DNA from 2 places in the Thermomonas brevis genome. Region 2 is predicted to be linked to the other one. Evidence: riboswitches for the same ligand, from Rfam matches in the RefSeq annotation. Region 2 holds a riboswitch; the other holds the start of a gene.

Region 1 (8,732 bases), 950 kb from region 2:
TGCAGCCGGCTGTCGCGGCCGCGCAGGCGGCGCCGGTCATCAAGTACCGCACCACCGACCGGCTGATCGCCATCGGCGCCTCCACCGGCGGCACCGAGGCGATCCGCGTCATCCTCGAAACGATGCCGGCCGACGCGCCCGCCACCGTCATCACCCAGCACATCCCCGCCGCCTTCAGCAAGCCGTTCGCCGAGCGCCTGAACCGCCACAGTAAGATGACCGTGGTGCAGGCCGAGGACGACATGCCGCTGCTGGCCGGCCATGCCTACGTCGCCCCCGGCGGCCTGCACCTGCGCGTGCAGCGCAGCGGCGCGCGCTGGCGCTGCCGGCTGGGCGAGGACGACCCGATCCGCCGCCACCGCCCCAGCGTCGACGCGCTGTTCGAGTCGGTGGCCGTCGCCGCCGGCGCCAACGCCAGCGCCGCCCTGCTCACCGGCATGGGCGACGACGGCGCGCGCGGGCTGCTGGCGCTGCGCAAGGTCGGCGCCGCCACCATGGTCCAGGACGAGGCCACCAGCGTGGTCTGGGGCATGCCCGGCGCCGCCTACACGCTGGGCGCGGCGCAGCAGGTGCTGCCGCTGCAGGAGATCGGCGGCGCGCTGCTGGCGAGCACCGCGGTCGGCGGCGGCTGAGCGCCGCCGCGGGCGATTCCTCTAAAGCCGGCGCCCTGCCCGGCCGTTATCCCCCTTGAGTCCCTGCAGAGATCGACGATGGAATCCCGTGCCCTGCTCCGCATCGCCGCACCGATCGCGCTGATGTTGCTGCTGTTCGTTGCCGAAGCCCTGGCCTGGCCGCTGGCCGTGCGCCTGGCGCTGGTGGTCACCTCCGCGCTCGCGTGGGGCGTGGTGGCCTGGCGTGCGCTGCCCAGCAAGTCCGAGGTGAAGGTGCTGCACGACCACGCCAGGCTGCTCGGCGAGCTGCGCGGCTTCGTCGGCAACGAGATCAATGGTTCGCACGCGGAGATCGAACGCACCCGCACCCTGATCCGCGAATCGGTGGCCAAGCTCGGCGGCAGCTTCGACGCGGTCAACCGCAAGTCGCGCGAGCAGAGCACGGTGGTGGCGCGGCTGGTCGAGCGCACCGGCGACGACAGCGGCTCCATCGACATCTCCCGCTTCGCCCAGCAGGCCACCCAGCAGATGGAACAGCTGGTCGAGGCGCTGGAGCAGGCCAGCAGCCAGAGCGGCGTCACCGTCAGCCACATCGACGCGATGGCCGGCCACCTCGACGGCATCTTCGCGCTGCTGGAAGACGTGAAGTCGATCGCCGACCAGACCAACCTGCTGGCGCTGAACGCCGCCATCGAGGCCGCCCGCGCCGGCGAGGCCGGCCGCGGCTTCGCGGTGGTGGCCGACGAAGTGCGCAACCTGTCCGAGCGCAGCACCGCCTTCAACGAGCAGATCCGCAAGCTGGCGCACAACGCCAAGGAATCCATCGCCAAGGTTCGCGAGACCGTGTCGCAGACCGCCTCGCGCGACCTCGACCGCGCCCGCGTCGCGCGCAACGAATCGGCCTCGATGATGGACCGGGTGGAAGGCATCCACCGCAGCCTCGGCAACGGCATGCGCGACATCGCCGACTGCGGCCGCGCGATCGACGGCTCGGTGGCGGAAGCGGTGCGCTCGCTGCAGTTCGAGGACATCGCCACGCAGGCGCTGACCGCGGCCGGCGTGCACCTGCAGCGCCTGGAGCAGATCAACAACGAAGCGACCACCCTGCACGACCTGCTGCGCGGCAGCCACGGCTTCCAGGACCCGGAAATGCGCAAGGCGCTGGCCCACATCGGCAGCCGCATCGCCCAGATGCGCGGCGAATGGGAGCGCCCGCCGCACAAGCCGGTGCTGCAGCAGAGCATGGACGCCGGCAGCGTCGAACTGTTCTGACGCCCTCCCCGCGTCGCTCGGAAATCCCGGCTCCGGCCGGGATTTTCGTTTTCGCGATGGCAATGTTTGACGCGGATCGACGCGGAAAGAGCCGGATCAAGCGACGCTTGCGCAGTAAATCCGCTCTATCCGTGACATCCGCATAGATCCGCGTCAAAAACCCCGCTCATACACCTGGAAACGGCTCTCGGACCGCCAGCGCCATCCGCGAGCCCAGCCACACCAACAGCAGCCCCGCGGCCAGCGTCGTGCCTAGATAGACCAGCGCCATCCCGCTGCGCGGCGAGCGCGCCAGCAGCAGGCATTCCAGCATCAGCGAGGAATAGGTGGTGAATCCGCCAATCAGGCCGACGATCAGGAACGCACGCCAATACAACGCATGCGGGCCGCGCCCTTCCAGCCAGACCGCGAGAAAGCCGATCGCGAACGAACCGATCAGGTTGGCCGCCAGCGTGCCCCACGGGATGCCTTCGCCCAACCGCCGCAGCAGCGCACCGCTCAGCCAGAACCGCGCCGCGGAGCCCAGCGCGCCGCCGCACATCACCAGGACCAGCTGCTGCCACCAGATCGTCGCCATCGTTCGCTCCTCGTTGCAACCGGAGCGCGCGCCTGCCGCCCGGTGGTGGGGTTGGCAGGCATCATCAGCCGGAACGGCGGTTCGGGGAGGATGCCATCTCCCGTGCGCGCAGTATGCCTAGCCGCCGCGCTCGCCGCGAGCGCGGGCGCGCGCCTCGCGCAGGGCGTCGAGCTTTTCCTTCAGCTTGATCTCCAGCCCGCGGGAAACCGGCTGGTAATAGACGCGCTCGCCCATCCCGTCCGGGAACGCGGTCTGGTCGAGGGCGATGCCGCCTTCGACGTCGTGGTCGTACTGGTAGCCCTTGCTGTAGCCCAGCGACTTCATCAACTTGGTCGGGGCGTTGCGCAGGTGCAGCGGCACCGGCTGTGTGCCCAGCGCGGCGATGTCGGCGCGCGCCGCGTTCAAGGCCATGTAGCTGGCGTTGGACTTGGCCGTGCCGGCGAGATAGATAGCGAGGTTGGACAGCGCGATATGGCCTTCCGGCGCGCCGATGCGGTCGAAGGCGTTCCAGACGTTGATCGCCATTTCCAGCGCGCGCGGATCGGCCAGGCCGACGTCCTCCACCGCCATGATGGTCATCCGGCGCAGCAGGTAGGACGGGTCGCAGCCGCCGTCGAGCATCCGCGCCAGCCAGTAGATGGCACCGTCCGGGTTGGAGCTGCGCACCGACTTGTGCAGCGCCGAGATCTGGTCGTAGAACTGGTCGCCGCCCTTGTCGAAGCGGCGGGTGCGGTCGGCCAGCACCTGATGCAGGGTGGCCTCGGTGATCGTGCCGCCCTCGCCCTCCGCGATGTCGGCGGCGATCTCCAGCAAAGTGAGCGCGCGGCGCACGTCGCCGTCGGCGGCGGCGGCGATCTCGTCCAGCGCCGTATCGTCGATCCGCAGGCCGCGCCCGCCCAGACCGCGCTCCTCGTCGTCCAGCGCCTGCCGCAGCGCCTGCGCGATGTCCGGCGCCGACACCGGCTCCAGCACGTGCACGCGGCAGCGCGACAGCAGCGCGGAGTTGAGTTCGAACGAGGGATTCTCGGTGGTCGCGCCGACGAACAGGATGGTGCCGCGCTCGATGTGCGGCAGGAAGGCGTCCTGCTGCACCTTGTTGAAGCGGTGCACCTCGTCCACGAACAGGAGGGTGCGGCGGCCGGTGTCGAAGCGCGCCTGCGCCTGCGCCAGCACCTCGCGCACCTGCGGCAAGCCCGACAGCACCGCCGAGATCGCCACGAACTCGGCGTCGGCATGGCGCGCCAGCAGCAGCGCCAGCGTGGTCTTGCCGCAGCCCGGCGGCCCCCACAGGATCATGGAATGCATGCGCCCGGCCTCGATCGCGCGGCGCAGCGCGGAACCGGGCGCCAGCAGGCGGTGCTGGCCGACCATGTCGTCCAGCGTGCGCGGGCGCATGCGCTCGGCGAGCGGGCGCAGCGCCTCGCCGGCGACGCTGCCGAGCAGGTCGGTGGAATCGGAGGGCTTTGGCGTGCGCGCGGGCATGTCGCGATTCTACGCGGGCGACGTGCAGGCGATTTTCAGATCGCCGTCCACGCCACTCCAAGGCGCGCATGAACCGGCGGCGTTACCCGCCGATCACGTCCACGCCCTTGCCCGGCACGTAGCTGAAGGTGCCCTTGGCGAAGGCCGGGTTGCGCTTCCAGCCGGAAAACGCGATGGCGGTGCGCTGGCCCAACGCGTCCACGTAGTCCAGCTGCGACAGCTGGCCGTCGGCGAAGCCCAGCCGCGCCGTCTTGAAGCCGGCGTCGGCGCCGCGCGGCGCGATCTCCAGCCACTCCACGCCGTCGCGCGTGCCGGCTTCCTTGACGATGAAATCGCGATCCAGCTTGGCCGGCTCCAGCAGGATGGCGAGCGGGCTGTTGGCCTCCTCCACGCCCTGCGCGCGCTTGCTGACCTGGTTCAGGTCGGGATCGAACACCCACACGGTCTTGCCGTCGGCCACGATCAGCTGCGGATACGGCTTCACGTATTCCCAGCGGAACAGGCGCGGCGCGGACACCGCCACGCGGCCGGTGCTGCTTTCCTTGCGCTTGCCGCGCACATCGAAGACCTGCTGGCTGAACTGGCCGTCCAGACCCTTCAATCCCTTGGCGAAGGCGTCCAGCTCGTCGCGCGCGCCGGCGTTGGCGAGATTGGCGGCCAGCAGCAACGCGGCGGCCAGGGAAGTGGTGGCGATCTTCATGCGGGGTCTCCTGCAACGTTGCGATGCAGTGTGGCGAAACGATGCTGAATGGGATGTGGGAAAGCGTTCCGACGCGGATCGCCGTAGATGACACGGATAAAGCGATCCATTCCTCGGGCTTGGCTCGATCCGCTTTTTCCGCGTCGATCCGCGTCAAGGAAGCCTTCAGGCGCGCGGCGGCGGCGGCGCCAGCACCGTGCGGTCGCCGTTGTGCTCCGGCGTGCTGACGATGCCGGCCGCTTCCATCGCCTCGATCAGCCGCGCGGCGCGGTTGTAGCCGATCTTCAGGCGCCGCTGCACGCCGGAAATCGAGGCGCGGCGGGTTTCGGTCACGATCTGCACCGCCTGGTCGTACAGCGGATCGGCCTCGGGATCGTCGCTGGATGCGGCTTCCGGCAGGCCGTTGGCGCCGACGCTGGTGCCGTCGTACAGGGTCTGCGCCTCTTCCAGCACGCCCTCGATGTAGTCCGGGCCGCCGGCCTGCTTGAGGTGCTCGACCACGCGATGCACTTCCTCGTCGGACACGAACGCGCCGTGCACGCGCTCCGGCATCGCGGTGCCGGGCGGAAGGTAAAGCATATCGCCGTGGCCCAGCAGGGTTTCCGCGCCGCTCTGGTCGAGAATGGTGCGGGAGTCGATCTTGCTGCTGACCTGGAAGGCGATGCGGGTCGGGATGTTGGCCTTGATCAGGCCGGTGATCACGTCCACCGAGGGCCGCTGCGTCGCCAGGATCAGGTGGATGCCGGCGGCGCGCGCCTTCTGCGCCAGGCGCGCGATGAGTTCTTCGACCTTCTTGCCGACGATCATCATCATGTCGGCGAATTCGTCGATGAAGACCACGATGAACGGCAGCGGCTCCAGCGTCGGCGGCGCTTCGTCCAGGCCGGGGTTCGGCTTGAACAGCGGGTCGAGCAGCGGCTGGCCGGCGTCGGCGGCGTCCTTCACCTTCTTGTTGAAGCCGGCCAGGTTGCGCACGCCCACCGCGCTCATCAGCTTGTAGCGGCGCTCCATCTCCGCCACGCACCAGCGCAGGCCATTGGCGGCCTCCTTCATGTCGGTGACCACCGGCGCGAGCAGGTGCGGGATGCCCTGGTAGACCGACAGCTCCAGCATCTTCGGGTCGATCATCAGCATCCGCACGTCGCGCGCGGACGCCTTGTACAGCAGCGACAGCACCATCGCGTTGACCGCCACCGATTTGCCCGAGCCGGTGGTGCCCGCCACCAGCAGGTGCGGCATGCGCGCGAGGTCGGCGACGATGGGCTTGCCGGCGATGTCCTTGCCCAGCGCCAGGGTCAGCGCGCTGGCCGACTTGTCGTATTCCCGGGAGCGCAGCAGCTCGCTGAGATAGATCATCTCGCGGTGGGTGTTCGGCGTTTCCAGGCCGATGACCGACTTGCCGGGGATCACGTCCACCACGCGCACCGACTTCACCGACAGGCCGCGCGCGATGTCCTTGTCCAGCGAGGAAATCTGGCTGACCTTCACGCCGGGCGCGGGCTGCACCTCGAAGCGGGTGATCACCGGGCCCGGATAGGCGCCGACCACCTCCGCGTCGATGCGGAAGTCCTTGAGCTTGAACTCGATCTGCCGCGACAGCGTTTCCAGCGTCTGCGCGTCGTAGCCCTTGGGCTGCGGCTTGGGATCGTCCAGCAGCGCCAGCGGCGGGATGCCGGAGCCGTCGTCGACGTGGAACAGCGGGATCTGCTGCTCGCGCTTGGCGCGCTCGCTCTTCTCCACCGTCGGCGCGGCCGGCGGCTCGATCTTCACCTTCTCGCGCTTGGCGCGCAGCTCGGTGTCGACCTTGCGCGCTTCCACGCGCTCCTCGCGCAAGGCACGCGCCTCGTTCCATTCCTCGGCCTGCTTCACGCCCTGCCGCGCGCCGCGCTGCAGCAGCGACGGCAATGCCAGCACCCAGCCGCCGATCCGGTCCATCACCGCCAGCCACGACAGCCCGGTCGCCAGCGTCACCGACACCAGCAGCAGGCTGAGCAGGAACAGGTTGGACCCCAGCGGTCCGAACCCGCGCTCCAGCGAGCGCCCGGTCAGTTCGCCGAGGATGCCGCCGCTGCCGGCGGAGAAATCGTTGCCGCCGCCGACGCGCAGGTACAGCAGCCCGCAGGCCGCGACCAGGAAGCCGACGATGCCGACCAGCCGCAGCGCCGGGCCGAGGTCGGCCTCGCCGTCGCCGTCCGTGTCCATGCCGAACAGCGCGATCCACGCGATCGCGCCGAGCACGATCGGCAGCAGGAAGGCGACGTAGCCGCACAGGAACAGCAGGAAGCTGGCGATCCACGCGCCGGCCGGGCCGCCCACGTTGTGCAGCGGCGCGAGCAGGCTGGAATCGCGGTCGAAGCCGGGATCGGCCGGCGAATAGGTGAACAGGCAGGCCAGCAGGTACAGCAGCGCCGGCGCGATCACGATCAGGGCGAGATCGCGCCACAGCCGCGAGCGGCGCGGGTTTGCGCCCGCGCGGACGTTGCCCGCCTTCGATGCCGCTTTCCGGCCGGCCTTGCCGACCTCGGACGCCGCTTTCGCCACCTGCGATCAGACCTCAGGAATCTCCCATAGGCCTTTGATAATACGTCAAAGACCCATGTCCCGCAGCGCCGGATGCACGATCCTGCCGGCATCGACATTGATGCCCTTCGCCAGCGCCGGATCGCTGCGCCAGGCCGGATCGGAGGCCAGCCGGTTCACCCACGGCAGGATCGCCGCGCAGATCGCCTGCGAGCTGGTCTGCGGCACCGCGCCCGGCATGTTGGTGACGCAGAAGTGGGTCACGCCCTCCTCCACGTAGGTCGGCTCCTTCCAGGTGGTCGGGCGCGAGGTCTCGAAGCAGCCGCCCTGGTCGATGGCGATATCGACCACCACGCTGCCCGGCTCCATGCCCGCCACCATCTCCCGCGTCATCACGTGCGGCGCGCGCGCGCCGGTGACCAGCACCGCGCCGACCACCAGGTCGGCCGAGGCCACTTCCCGCGCCACCACGTCGTGGTAGGGATACAGCGCGGTGACGTTGTTGCCGAGCCGCATCATCTCGTCCATGCGATCGGCGCGCATTTCGAACACGGTGACGTTCGCGCCCGCCGCCGCGGCCAGCGCCGCCGAAGTGCCGCCGGCCTTGCCCGCGCCGAACACCACCACCTTGCCGCGCTCGGTCGCCGGCAGCCCGCCCAGCAGCTTGCCCTTGCCGCCCATCGGCTGGTGCAGCAGGTGCGTGCCGACCTGCACGCCGATCTTGCCGGCGATCACCGACATCGGCGCCAACAGCGGCAGGTCGCCGTTCGCCAGCTCCACCGTCTCGAAGGCAACGCCGGTCAGGCCGATGTCCAGCAGCCGCCTGGTCAGCGCCGGCTCGGCGGCCAGATGCAGGTAGCAGAACAGCAGGTGGTCCTTGCGCAGCAGGGCCAGATCGCCGGCGATCGGCTCCTTGACCTTCACGATCAACTCGCCCTTGTCGTACAGCGCCGCGGCATCCGGCGCGATCTTCACGCCGAGGCGCGTGTACTGCTCATCGGCGAAACCGCTCTTGACGCCCGCGTCCTTCTCCAGCCACACCTCGTGGCCGCGCTTGACCAGATCGCCGGCGGCGGCGGGGACGAGCGCGACGCGCCCTTCGAGGGTCTTGGTTTCCTTGGGTACACCGATGCGCATGATCGCTCCTGGGCGATGTGGTCGTGGATGGACGACAGCGTTGCGGCCATCGCGGCTTGTATCGCGGCGCTGCGGCCGCCAAGCTAATGGCGAACGACGCCCAGCGCGAATCCGGCCGATTATAGGGAAATTGCTCTAAACCATGACCACGACCAAGCACACCCGCCTGCTGATCCTCGGTTCCGGCCCCGCCGGCTGGACCGCCGCCGTCTATGCCGCCCGCGCCAACCTCAAGCCCGTCGTCGTCACCGGGTTGCAGATGGGCGGCCAGCTGATGACCACCACCGAAGTGGACAACTGGCCGGGCGACGCCCACGGCCTGATGGGCCCGGATCTGATGGCGCGGCTGCAGGCGCACGCCGAACGCTTCGACACCGAAGTCGTGTTCGACCACATCCACACCGCCGACCTGTCGCAGCGTCCGTTCCGCCTC
Region 2 (8,732 bases):
CTGCAATTGCATACCTGGCACCGCTGGCGCGAGCTGTTCGACCTGGCCCACATCGTCGCCGTGCAGCGGCCGGGGGCCGAGGTCGATGCCGCCCGCCTGCGCGCCGAGGCTCCCCAGGTGCTGGCGGAGATCGGCCAGCGCTGGCTGCCGCCGGACGCGCTGGCGGACAGCCCGCACGGCGGCTTCGCCCTGCTGCCGCTGGCCGAGCTGCGCCCGGAGTCCTCCACCGAGCTTCGCCGCCGCATCGCCGCGGGCGAGCAGTGGCGGGACTGGGTTCCTGAACGGGTCGCGGCCCGTATCGTCCAGCTCAATCTCTACCGCGACCCGGCCGTTATACTGCCTGCATCTTCATCGAGCGTTCGCCCTTGACCACTGCCGCCCACGTCATCAAGACCAGCCTGCCCACCCCGCCGCCCTCCGTGGAGGCCCTGCTGAAGGCCGTGCACGGCGGACTGGAGGAGCTGAAAGCCAAGGACGTGGTGCAGATCGACGTGCGCGGCAAGAGCAGCGTCTGCGATTTCATGGTCATCGCCTCCGGCACCTCCACCCGCCACGTGAAGTCGGCGGCGGACGAAGTGGTGCGCTTCGCCAAGAAGCTCGACGTCGTCCCGCTCGGCGTGGAAGGCGAGCGCGAGGCCGAATGGGTGTTGGTCGATCTCGGCGACGTGGTCGTCCACGTCATGCTGCCGCGCGTGCGCGAGTTCTACGCGCTGGAGCGGCTGTGGTCGGTGGGCGACCAGCCGCCGGCCGCGGCGAGTGCCGACGAAGAGGAGTGAGCCGCAGCGCCCGCTGCGCCTTCCTCGTCGCTGATTTCTCGGAATGAAAGCCCGCCTCGTCGCCGTCGGCGAACGCGCCCCCGGCTGGGTGGCGCAGGGTTTCGCCGAATACCAGAAGCGGCTGTCGCACTGGCTGCCGCTCGACCTCGTCGAAGTGGAGCCCGGCGTGCGCGGCAAAGGCCGCGACACCGTCAGGGCGACCGCAGACGAAGGCGCGCGCGTCCTCGCTGCGCTGCCGAAGGGCGCCCACGTCGTCGCATTGGACGGACGCGGCAAGATGCACAGTTCCGAACACCTCGCCCAGCGCCTCGAACACTGGCGCGGGCAGGGCCGCGATCTCGCCTTCCTGATCGGCGGCCCGGAAGGCCACGCGCCCGAGGTCATCGCCCGCGCCGACGAACACTGGTCGCTCGGCCCACTGACCCTGCCGCACATGCTGGTGCGGCTGGTGCTGGCCGAGCAGCTCTATCGCGCGGCGGCGCTGCTGGCGAACCATCCCTACCATCGCGCCTGAAGCGGACGCGGGCGGCCTGCCGCGCTGCATCACCCCGTGCGCTCGTGCTCCAGCGGCAATTCGCACAGGAACAGCACGGCATGCACCTTGCGCAGTTCCTCCGCGTGCTCGCGCATGAAATCGCGCAGCCGCTGTTCGGTGTCCAGCAGCTCCAGGCACTGCGGATGGCGCATGTCCGTGAGTTCCGGATGGTGGTGCGAGAGTCGCTCGCCGGGAAGATAGCCGGAGCTGACGTGATGCAGGATCGCTTGCACGATCTGCGCCTCGCGGGCCGCCAGCAGCAGATGCCGGGCGAGCGCCGGCGCGCTCAGCCGATGCCAGAAACGCGTCGGCCTGGCTTGGGCGACGTGCGGGAAGTAGAGCCGCAGGGCGGCGATGGTCGGTGCCTGCCGGGAGCTCATGGACGCGTTTCCTCGGTGGTGGTCGCGGTCGGGAGATCGCATGCCGGCCGCGCGCCGGCGCGTTCGGCTTCCGCGCTGCGGAACAGCGCGAGCTCGGCGAGGCGCAGGTGTTCCGGAGCGGCGAGCCGCCGCTTGTGGTGCTTGCCGTGGCCGATGCGCTGAGCGCGGTAGATGCCGGTGTGGCCCGAGAACAGGTAGGCGGTGACGCAGCCGATGGCCGCCAGCGGGCCGATCTCGGCGCCGAATAGTTCCATCGCCATCAGCGTGGTCGCGATGGGCGTGTTGGCCGCGCCGGAGAACACCGCGACGAAGCCGATGCCCGCCATCAGCGAAAACGGCATGTGCAGCAGCGGCGCCAGCGCGTTGCCCAGTGTCGCGCCGATATAGAACAGCGGCGTCACTTCGCCGCCCTTGAAGCCGGTGCCCAGCGAGACCACGGTGAAGCCGAACTTGCCGAAGAAATCCCACGGCGCCATCGGCTGCTGAAACGCACGCACGATGTCGGGGATGCCCAGCCCGATATAGCGATAGCCATCCAGCGCCCACAACGCAAAGGCGATCGCCAGGCCGCCCGCGAACGGCCGCAGCGGCGCCTGCGCGATCCGCCGCTTGACCAGCGCGCCAAGGCCATGCGCCGCGCTGGAAAACAGCATGCCGACAAGGCCGAACACGATGCCGGCGATCACCACCGCCAGCACGCTCCACGCACCCACAGGCACGATCCCGGCCACCGCATACGGCGTGTGATGGATGCCCCAGGCCAGACACACCTGATCGGCCACGATGCCGGCGACCATGCACGGGAACAGCGCGTCGTAGCGCATCCGGCCGATGGCGAGGATTTCCAGCCCGAACACCGCCCCGGCCAGCGGCGTACCGAACACCGACGCGAAGCCCGCGGCGATGCCGCACATCAGCAGCACGCGGCGGTCTTCGCGCTGCAGGCGCAGCAGGTGGGTGAGCTGGTCGGCCAACGCGCCGCCCATCTGCACGGCGGTGCCTTCCCGGCCCACCGATGCGCCGAACAGGTGCGACACCACCGTGCCGCCCAGCACCAGCGGCGCCATGCGCAGGGGCACGACCTTCTTCGGATCGTGGATTTCGTCGATGATGAGGTTGTTGCCGGCATTCACCTGCTTGCCCAGCAGGTGATAGACCAGCCCCACGCCGAAACCGGCGACGGGCAGCAGCCAGATCGCCCAGCGATGGGCCTCACGCCAGGCGGTGGCGCGGTCCAGGGCGAGCAGGAAGAACGCCGACGCGCTGCCGGCGAGGACGGCGACGAGGCTGGCGATGATCAGCCACTTCCCCAATCGGGGAAGCAGTTCGATCTGTTCGGAACGATGGAAAAAGGATGGCATTGGTCGTTGCTCGAAGATTCATCGGGCCGACCAATGCGGGGCGTGGGCGCGTGCCTACAGCCCCGACGTTGGTCAGGTGGCTGTAGGCGTCATCAGCAGCGGACGCTGCGGTTCGATTCACGGGAGGAACGCCATCTCCTGCGCGCACTCTAGCCGGCGGCACGGCGTCCGTCGAGTGGATGCCGCGCAACAAAAAACCCGCCGTCGCCGGCGGGTTCTTCGTGCATCGGGTGAAGCGGAAGATCAGACCTGCATCGCCTTGGCGACTTCGGCCAGATAGTCTTCCTGCACCTTCTCGATGCCTTCGCCGACCACCAGGCGCTGGAAGCCGACCACGTCGGCGCCGGCGGCCTTCAGCACGGCTTCGACGGTCTTGTCGCTGTCCAGCACGTAGTTCTGGCCGTACAGGGTCACTTCGCTGACGATCTTGTTGAGCTTGCCGCTGATGATCTTCTCGAGGATGTCGGCCGGCTTGGCCTTGTCCTTCTCGCTCATCTTCGCCAGTTCGATTTCCTTTTCCTTGGCGATGAACTCGGCCGGCACGTCGGCGGCCTTGTTGTGCGGCGGGTTCATGGCGGCGACGTGCATCGCCAGGCCGCTGGCCAGTTCGGCGCTGCCGCCGGCCAGGTCGACCAGCACGCCGATCTTGCCGTTGGTGTGCACGTAGGCGCCGACCGTGTTGTTGCCGTCGATCTTGACCAGGCGGCGGATCTGGATGTTCTCGCCCAGCTTCTGGATGGCAGCGGCGCGGGCTTCCTCGACGGTCTCGCCGGAGGCCAGCTTGGCGGCCTTCAGGGCTTCGACGTCGGCGGCGCCGGACGCCAGTGCGGCCTGCGCGACGGCATCGACGAAGGACTTGAAGTTGACGTCGTTGGCGACGAAGTCGGTTTCCGAGTTCACTTCGACCAGCACGGCCTTGCCGCCGGCCTGGGCGACGCCGATGCGGCCTTCGGCGGTGACGCGGTCGGCCTTCTTGTCGGCCTTGGCGGCGCCGGACTTGCGCAGCGCTTCGGCCGCGGCGTCGATGTCGCCGTTGGTTTCGGTGAGCGCCTTCTTGCACTCCATCATGCCGGCGCCGGTGCGCTCGCGCAGTTCCTTCACGAGGGAAGCGGTGATTTCAGCCATTGGGGAATACCTCTAGATGTATGTAAACGTCATCCCCGCGAAGGCGGGGATCCAGCGGTTGATCCGCTGAAATGCTGGGAAAGCTGGATTCCCGCCTTCGCGGGAATGACGAGCAAATGCAAATGCGAAACCGCAGCCGCGCACTATGACGCGGCCGCGTGACGGGACGATTACTCGCCCTTCTTGCCGCGACGCGCCGGCTTGGCAGCTTCCTCGCCTTCGACGGCGGCGGCGAAGTCCTCTTCGCGCACCGAAGCCGAGTTCGGCGCGGCGGCCTTGCCTTCCAGCACGGCGTCGGCGGCGGCGCGGGCGTACAGCTGCACGGCGCGGATGGCGTCGTCGTTGCCGGGGATGGCGTAGTCGACCAGGGCCGGATCGTAGTTGGTGTCGACCACCGCGATCACCGGGATGCCGAGCTTCTTGGCTTCCTTGATGGCGATGTCTTCATGGCCGATGTCGATCACGAACAGGGCGTCGGGCAGGCGGTTCATGTCCTTGATGCCGCCCAGCGAGGCCTGCAGCTTGTCGCGCTCGCGGCGCAGGCCCATGACTTCGTGCTTGACCAGCTTCTGGAAGGTGCCGTCGGTTTCCGCGGCTTCCAGTTCCTTCAGGCGGGCGACCGACTTCTTCACGGTGGCGAAGTTGGTCAGGGTGCCGCCCAGCCAGCGCTGGGTCATGTACGGCATGCCGCAACGCTCGGCTTCTTCCTTGACCGCCTCGCGCGCGCTGCGCTTGGTGCCCAGGAACAGGATGGTGCCGCGCTTCTGCGCCACGCCGCTGATGAAGTTCATCGCGTCGTTGAACAGCGGGACGGTCTTTTCCAGGTTGATGATGTGGATCTTGCCGCGGGCGCCGAAGATGTACGGGCCCATCTTGGGATTCCAGTAGCGGGTCTGGTGGCCGAAGTGGACGCCGGCTTCCAGCATCTGGCGCATGGTGATCTGGGGCATTGCAGAAACTCCGATGTATGGAATCCGCGCCGGGGGAATGAAGGCGCTGCGCCTGGCCGCGAGCGGCGGGCGCTGGATTCCGGGGTTGGGCCTCCCCGTCGTCACCGCTTCCGAACCCGCTTGCGCGGGCACCCCGGAGCGGGGATTGCCGACAGGTGTGGATTCGACGATGCGCTCGTCGTGGCGGCGATAAAGCCTCGGAAGTATGACCGAATCTGGCATTCGGGGCAAATCGCCGGGGATCGCGGGCGCGGAGGCCGCGCATCCGCAGCCTTCCAATGCGGGGAAGGGCGGGCATGGCGCGGGCGGTTGATCTGCGTCAAATGAAATGAGAATCAGTTTCGTTAACGTCTGCGGCATTCGCCCTGGACGCCGTCGCAGGGCCGCGTCTTTCCCTCTGGAGATCGTCCCGTGACCCGTCTTTCCCGCGTTTCCCCCCGACGGCGGCAGCGCCGCCGGCTGCTGGCCCTGTCGATGCTGCTGGCGCTGCACGCGCCGGCGTTCGCCGCCGATGGCGACGCCGACAAGGACAAGCCGGTCACCGAGTTGCAGAAGGTGGTCGTCACCGCCACCACCAGCGAGCGCAGCGCGGACACCGCGCCGGCCAGCGTCACCGTCGTCACCGGCGAGGAACTGCGCGCGCGCCCGGCGCGCGACGTGCTGGACGCCCTGCGCGACGCGCCCGGCCTGAACATCCGCGCGGTCGGCGGGCTGGGCCGGCGGGTGGTCAGCATGCGCGGCATGGAGAGCCGGCACACGCTGGTGCTGGTGGATGGCGAGCGCATCGCCGCCACCGACCAGGTGTTCGGCCTGAGCGACCTGCAGTTCGGCTGGGTGCCGATGGAGGCGATCGAACGGGTCGAGATCGTGCGCGGGCCGCTGTCCTCGCTGTACGGCTCCGATGCGCTCGGCGGCGTTATCAACATCATCACCCGCGACGCCGGCAGGCAATGGAGCGGCGGCGCGCGCCTGACCGCGGGCAACACCACCCGCGACGCCGGCGGCGACAACAAGCAGGCCAGCGTGCACCTGGCCGGGCCGCTGGGCGAACGCGTCTCGCTGGTGGTCGATGCGGCCTGGCAGAAGCAGCAGCCGCAGCCCGATCCGGCCAACGCGCGGATCGACCAACGCGAGGGGCAGGAGCAGTCCAGCCTGCGCGCCCGCCTGCAGTGGCGGCCGAGCGAGAACCAGCGGCTGGCGCTGACGATGATGAAAAGCGACGAGGATCGCTGGTACGGCACCAGCACCGGCAAGGTGCCGCTGTACTACCGGCAGTCCTACGATTTCGACCGCAGCCAGATCAGCTTGAGCTACGACGCCGGCATCGGCGGCGGCACCCTGCACCTGGCCGCGCAGGTGGCCGACATCCACCAGGTGCAACGCAACACCAACGGCGTCGCGCCGTCGCCGGAGCAGGGCGCGCGCGAAACCACCGTCAACGGCCACTACGGCATCGCGCTGGGCGAGGACCACCAGCTCACCGCCGGCTTCGAGGCGCGCGAGGAATGGCTGGAGCATCCCTCGTTCGCGCGCGGCCACGAAGCGCTGCGCCAGTACGCCGGCTTCTTGCAGGACGAGTGGACGCTGACCGACCGCTTCGACCTCGTCGCCGGCGCGCGCCTCGACCACCACGAGCTGTTCGGCAACGAAGTCAGCCCGCGCCTGTACGCGGTCTGGCAGCCGGCGGACGGCTGGATGCTGAAGGGCGGCTACTCGCGCGGCTTCAAGGCACCGATGCTCAAGCAGATCTCGCCCGAGTACCGCTTCGACGGCCCGCACAGCTTCATCGGCAACCCGGACGTGAAGCCGGAGAAGAGCGGCAACTTCGAGCTGTCGCTGGGCTACGCCAACGCGGACTACTGGCTGCGCGCCACCGCCTACCGCAACAAGGTCGAGGGCCTGATCGACGCGGTCTGCATCAGCCTGTGCGCCAAGCCGCTGGGCCGGCTGTACCGCTACGAGAACGTCAGCGACGCGCGCATTCGCGGCGCGGAGCTGGAAGCGGGCGTGGAGCTGCCGCACAACCTGCGCCTGAGCGGCAACTACGGCTACACCGACGCGCGCGACGCGACCGCCGACCGCCGCCTGGCCGAGCGGCCGCTGCAAAGCGGCAACGCGCGCCTCGCCTGGAGCAGCGCCGACCGCGCCTGGCAGTGGGAACTGCGCCACGACTACATCGGCAACCAGCTCACCGCCGCTGGCCAACATCAGCGTTCCTACCGCCTGTGGAGCGCCTCGCTCAAGCGCAGCCTGTTCGGCAACGCCAGCGTGCAGGTGGGCGTGGAGAACCTGGCCGATCATCGCGTCGAGGATGACGGCGCCTACAACTACCTCGAACGCGGCCGCTACGTGTACGCCATGTTCGGGATCGGGTTCTGACGATGACGCGCTGGGCACGATGGTGCGGCGCCGCGCTGCTGGCCGTCGCGGGAATGCTCACGATGCCGTCCGCCGCCGTGCGGGCGGCATCGCCGCAAGCGGGGGAGGCGCGGCTGGCGCTGGTGGGCAGCGGCTTCTTTCCGCAGGGCAAGCTGGCCCTGTACCGGCAGCTTGCCGCGCGCGAGGGAGTGCGGCTGGACTACGCGAGCACGCCGCTGACGCCGGAGGCGCTGGCCGCGCTCGACGGCGCGGATCTGGTGCTGGCCGAACTGCCGCCGGTGCAGCAGTGGCGCGACGAGAAATTGCCGCGGCAGCTGGGAGGGCTGCCGCGCACGCTGGTCATCGACCGCGACGGCGAGCAGGCACGGGGATTGGACAAGGCGCAGGCCACGCTGCTCGCGGCCTACGCGCGCAACGGCGGCGAGCGCAACCTGACCGCGCTGCTGCGCTACCTGCGCCAGTGGAAGGCCGAGGGCAGGCCGCCCGCCGATCCGCAGCCGGCGCTGGTGATGCCGCGCACCGGCATCTACCACCCGGACTACCGCGACCTCGCGTTCTCCTCGCTGGACGACTATCTGCGCTGGCTGGGGCCGAAGGTGAAGCCGGGCCAGCCGGTGGTCGGCATCTCGATGTTCGCCTCGGCGATCGGCAGCGATTCCACCGCCCACATCGACGCGCTGATCCGCGAGATCGAAGCGCGCGGCGGCATCGCGCTGCCGTTCTTCCGCGACACCGACGGAGGCGTGCCGGTGGAGTCGCTGCTGATGCGCGACGGCAAGCCTTTCGTGGACGCGTTGGCGAACTTCGAGATCCTCTACCGCGGCGACATCGGCAGCGACTACGCGCGCCTCGGCGTGCCGGTATTGCAGGCGATCACCTACTGGGACGGGCCGGAGCCGGTGTGGCAGGCCGACCGTCAGGGCATCTCGCCGGGCATGACCTCGTTCTACCTGGCGATCCCCGAACAGGCCGGCATGATCGACCCGCTGATCGTGGCCGCCGGCAAGTCGCGCACGCCGCCGCAGCCGATCCAGGCGCAGATCCGCGCGCTGGCGAACAAGGCGCTCAACTACGCCAAGCTGCGGCACCTGCCGGCGGCGGACAAGCGCGTCGCCATCGTGTTCTACAACTATCCGCCGGGCGAGAAGAACCTCGGCGCATCGGGCCTGAACCTGCCGCGCAGCCTGCACGCCGCGCTAGCGGCGATGCGCGAGGCCGGCTACGGC

The links. A riboswitch is a leader RNA that binds a small molecule or an ion and turns the genes downstream of it on or off. The one in region 2 is predicted to bind fluoride.
Region 1: linked by a shared signal. The riboswitch ahead of crcB (fluoride efflux transporter CrcB) and the one ahead of H9L17_RS03900 (voltage-gated chloride channel family protein) in region 2 are both predicted to bind fluoride.

The regions. Positions count from the first base shown of each region.
Region 1 is NZ_CP060711.1:3,322,182-3,330,913, reverse strand. It holds gene H9L17_RS15365 (protein-glutamate methylesterase/protein-glutamine glutaminase) at 1-632, shown strand, start outside; gene H9L17_RS15360 (methyl-accepting chemotaxis protein) at 711-1,883, shown strand; gene crcB (fluoride efflux transporter CrcB) at 2,050-2,460, opposite strand; fluoride riboswitch at 2,509-2,570, opposite strand; gene H9L17_RS15350 (replication-associated recombination protein A) at 2,578-3,855, opposite strand; gene lolA (outer membrane lipoprotein periplasmic chaperone LolA) at 4,025-4,642, opposite strand; gene H9L17_RS15340 (DNA translocase FtsK) at 4,808-7,183, opposite strand; gene ald (alanine dehydrogenase) at 7,229-8,299, opposite strand; gene trxB (thioredoxin-disulfide reductase) at 8,442-8,732, shown strand, end outside.
Region 2 is NZ_CP060711.1:841,402-850,133, reverse strand. It holds gene nadD (nicotinate-nucleotide adenylyltransferase) at 1-369, shown strand, start outside; gene rsfS (ribosome silencing factor) at 366-776, shown strand; gene rlmH (23S rRNA (pseudouridine(1915)-N(3))-methyltransferase RlmH) at 820-1,290, shown strand; gene H9L17_RS03905 (hypothetical protein) at 1,320-1,691, opposite strand; gene H9L17_RS03900 (voltage-gated chloride channel family protein) at 1,688-3,052, opposite strand; fluoride riboswitch at 3,129-3,200, opposite strand; gene tsf (translation elongation factor Ts) at 3,296-4,177, opposite strand; gene rpsB (30S ribosomal protein S2) at 4,348-5,127, opposite strand; gene H9L17_RS03885 (TonB-dependent receptor plug domain-containing protein) at 5,539-7,506, shown strand; gene cobN (cobaltochelatase subunit CobN) at 7,569-8,732, shown strand, end outside.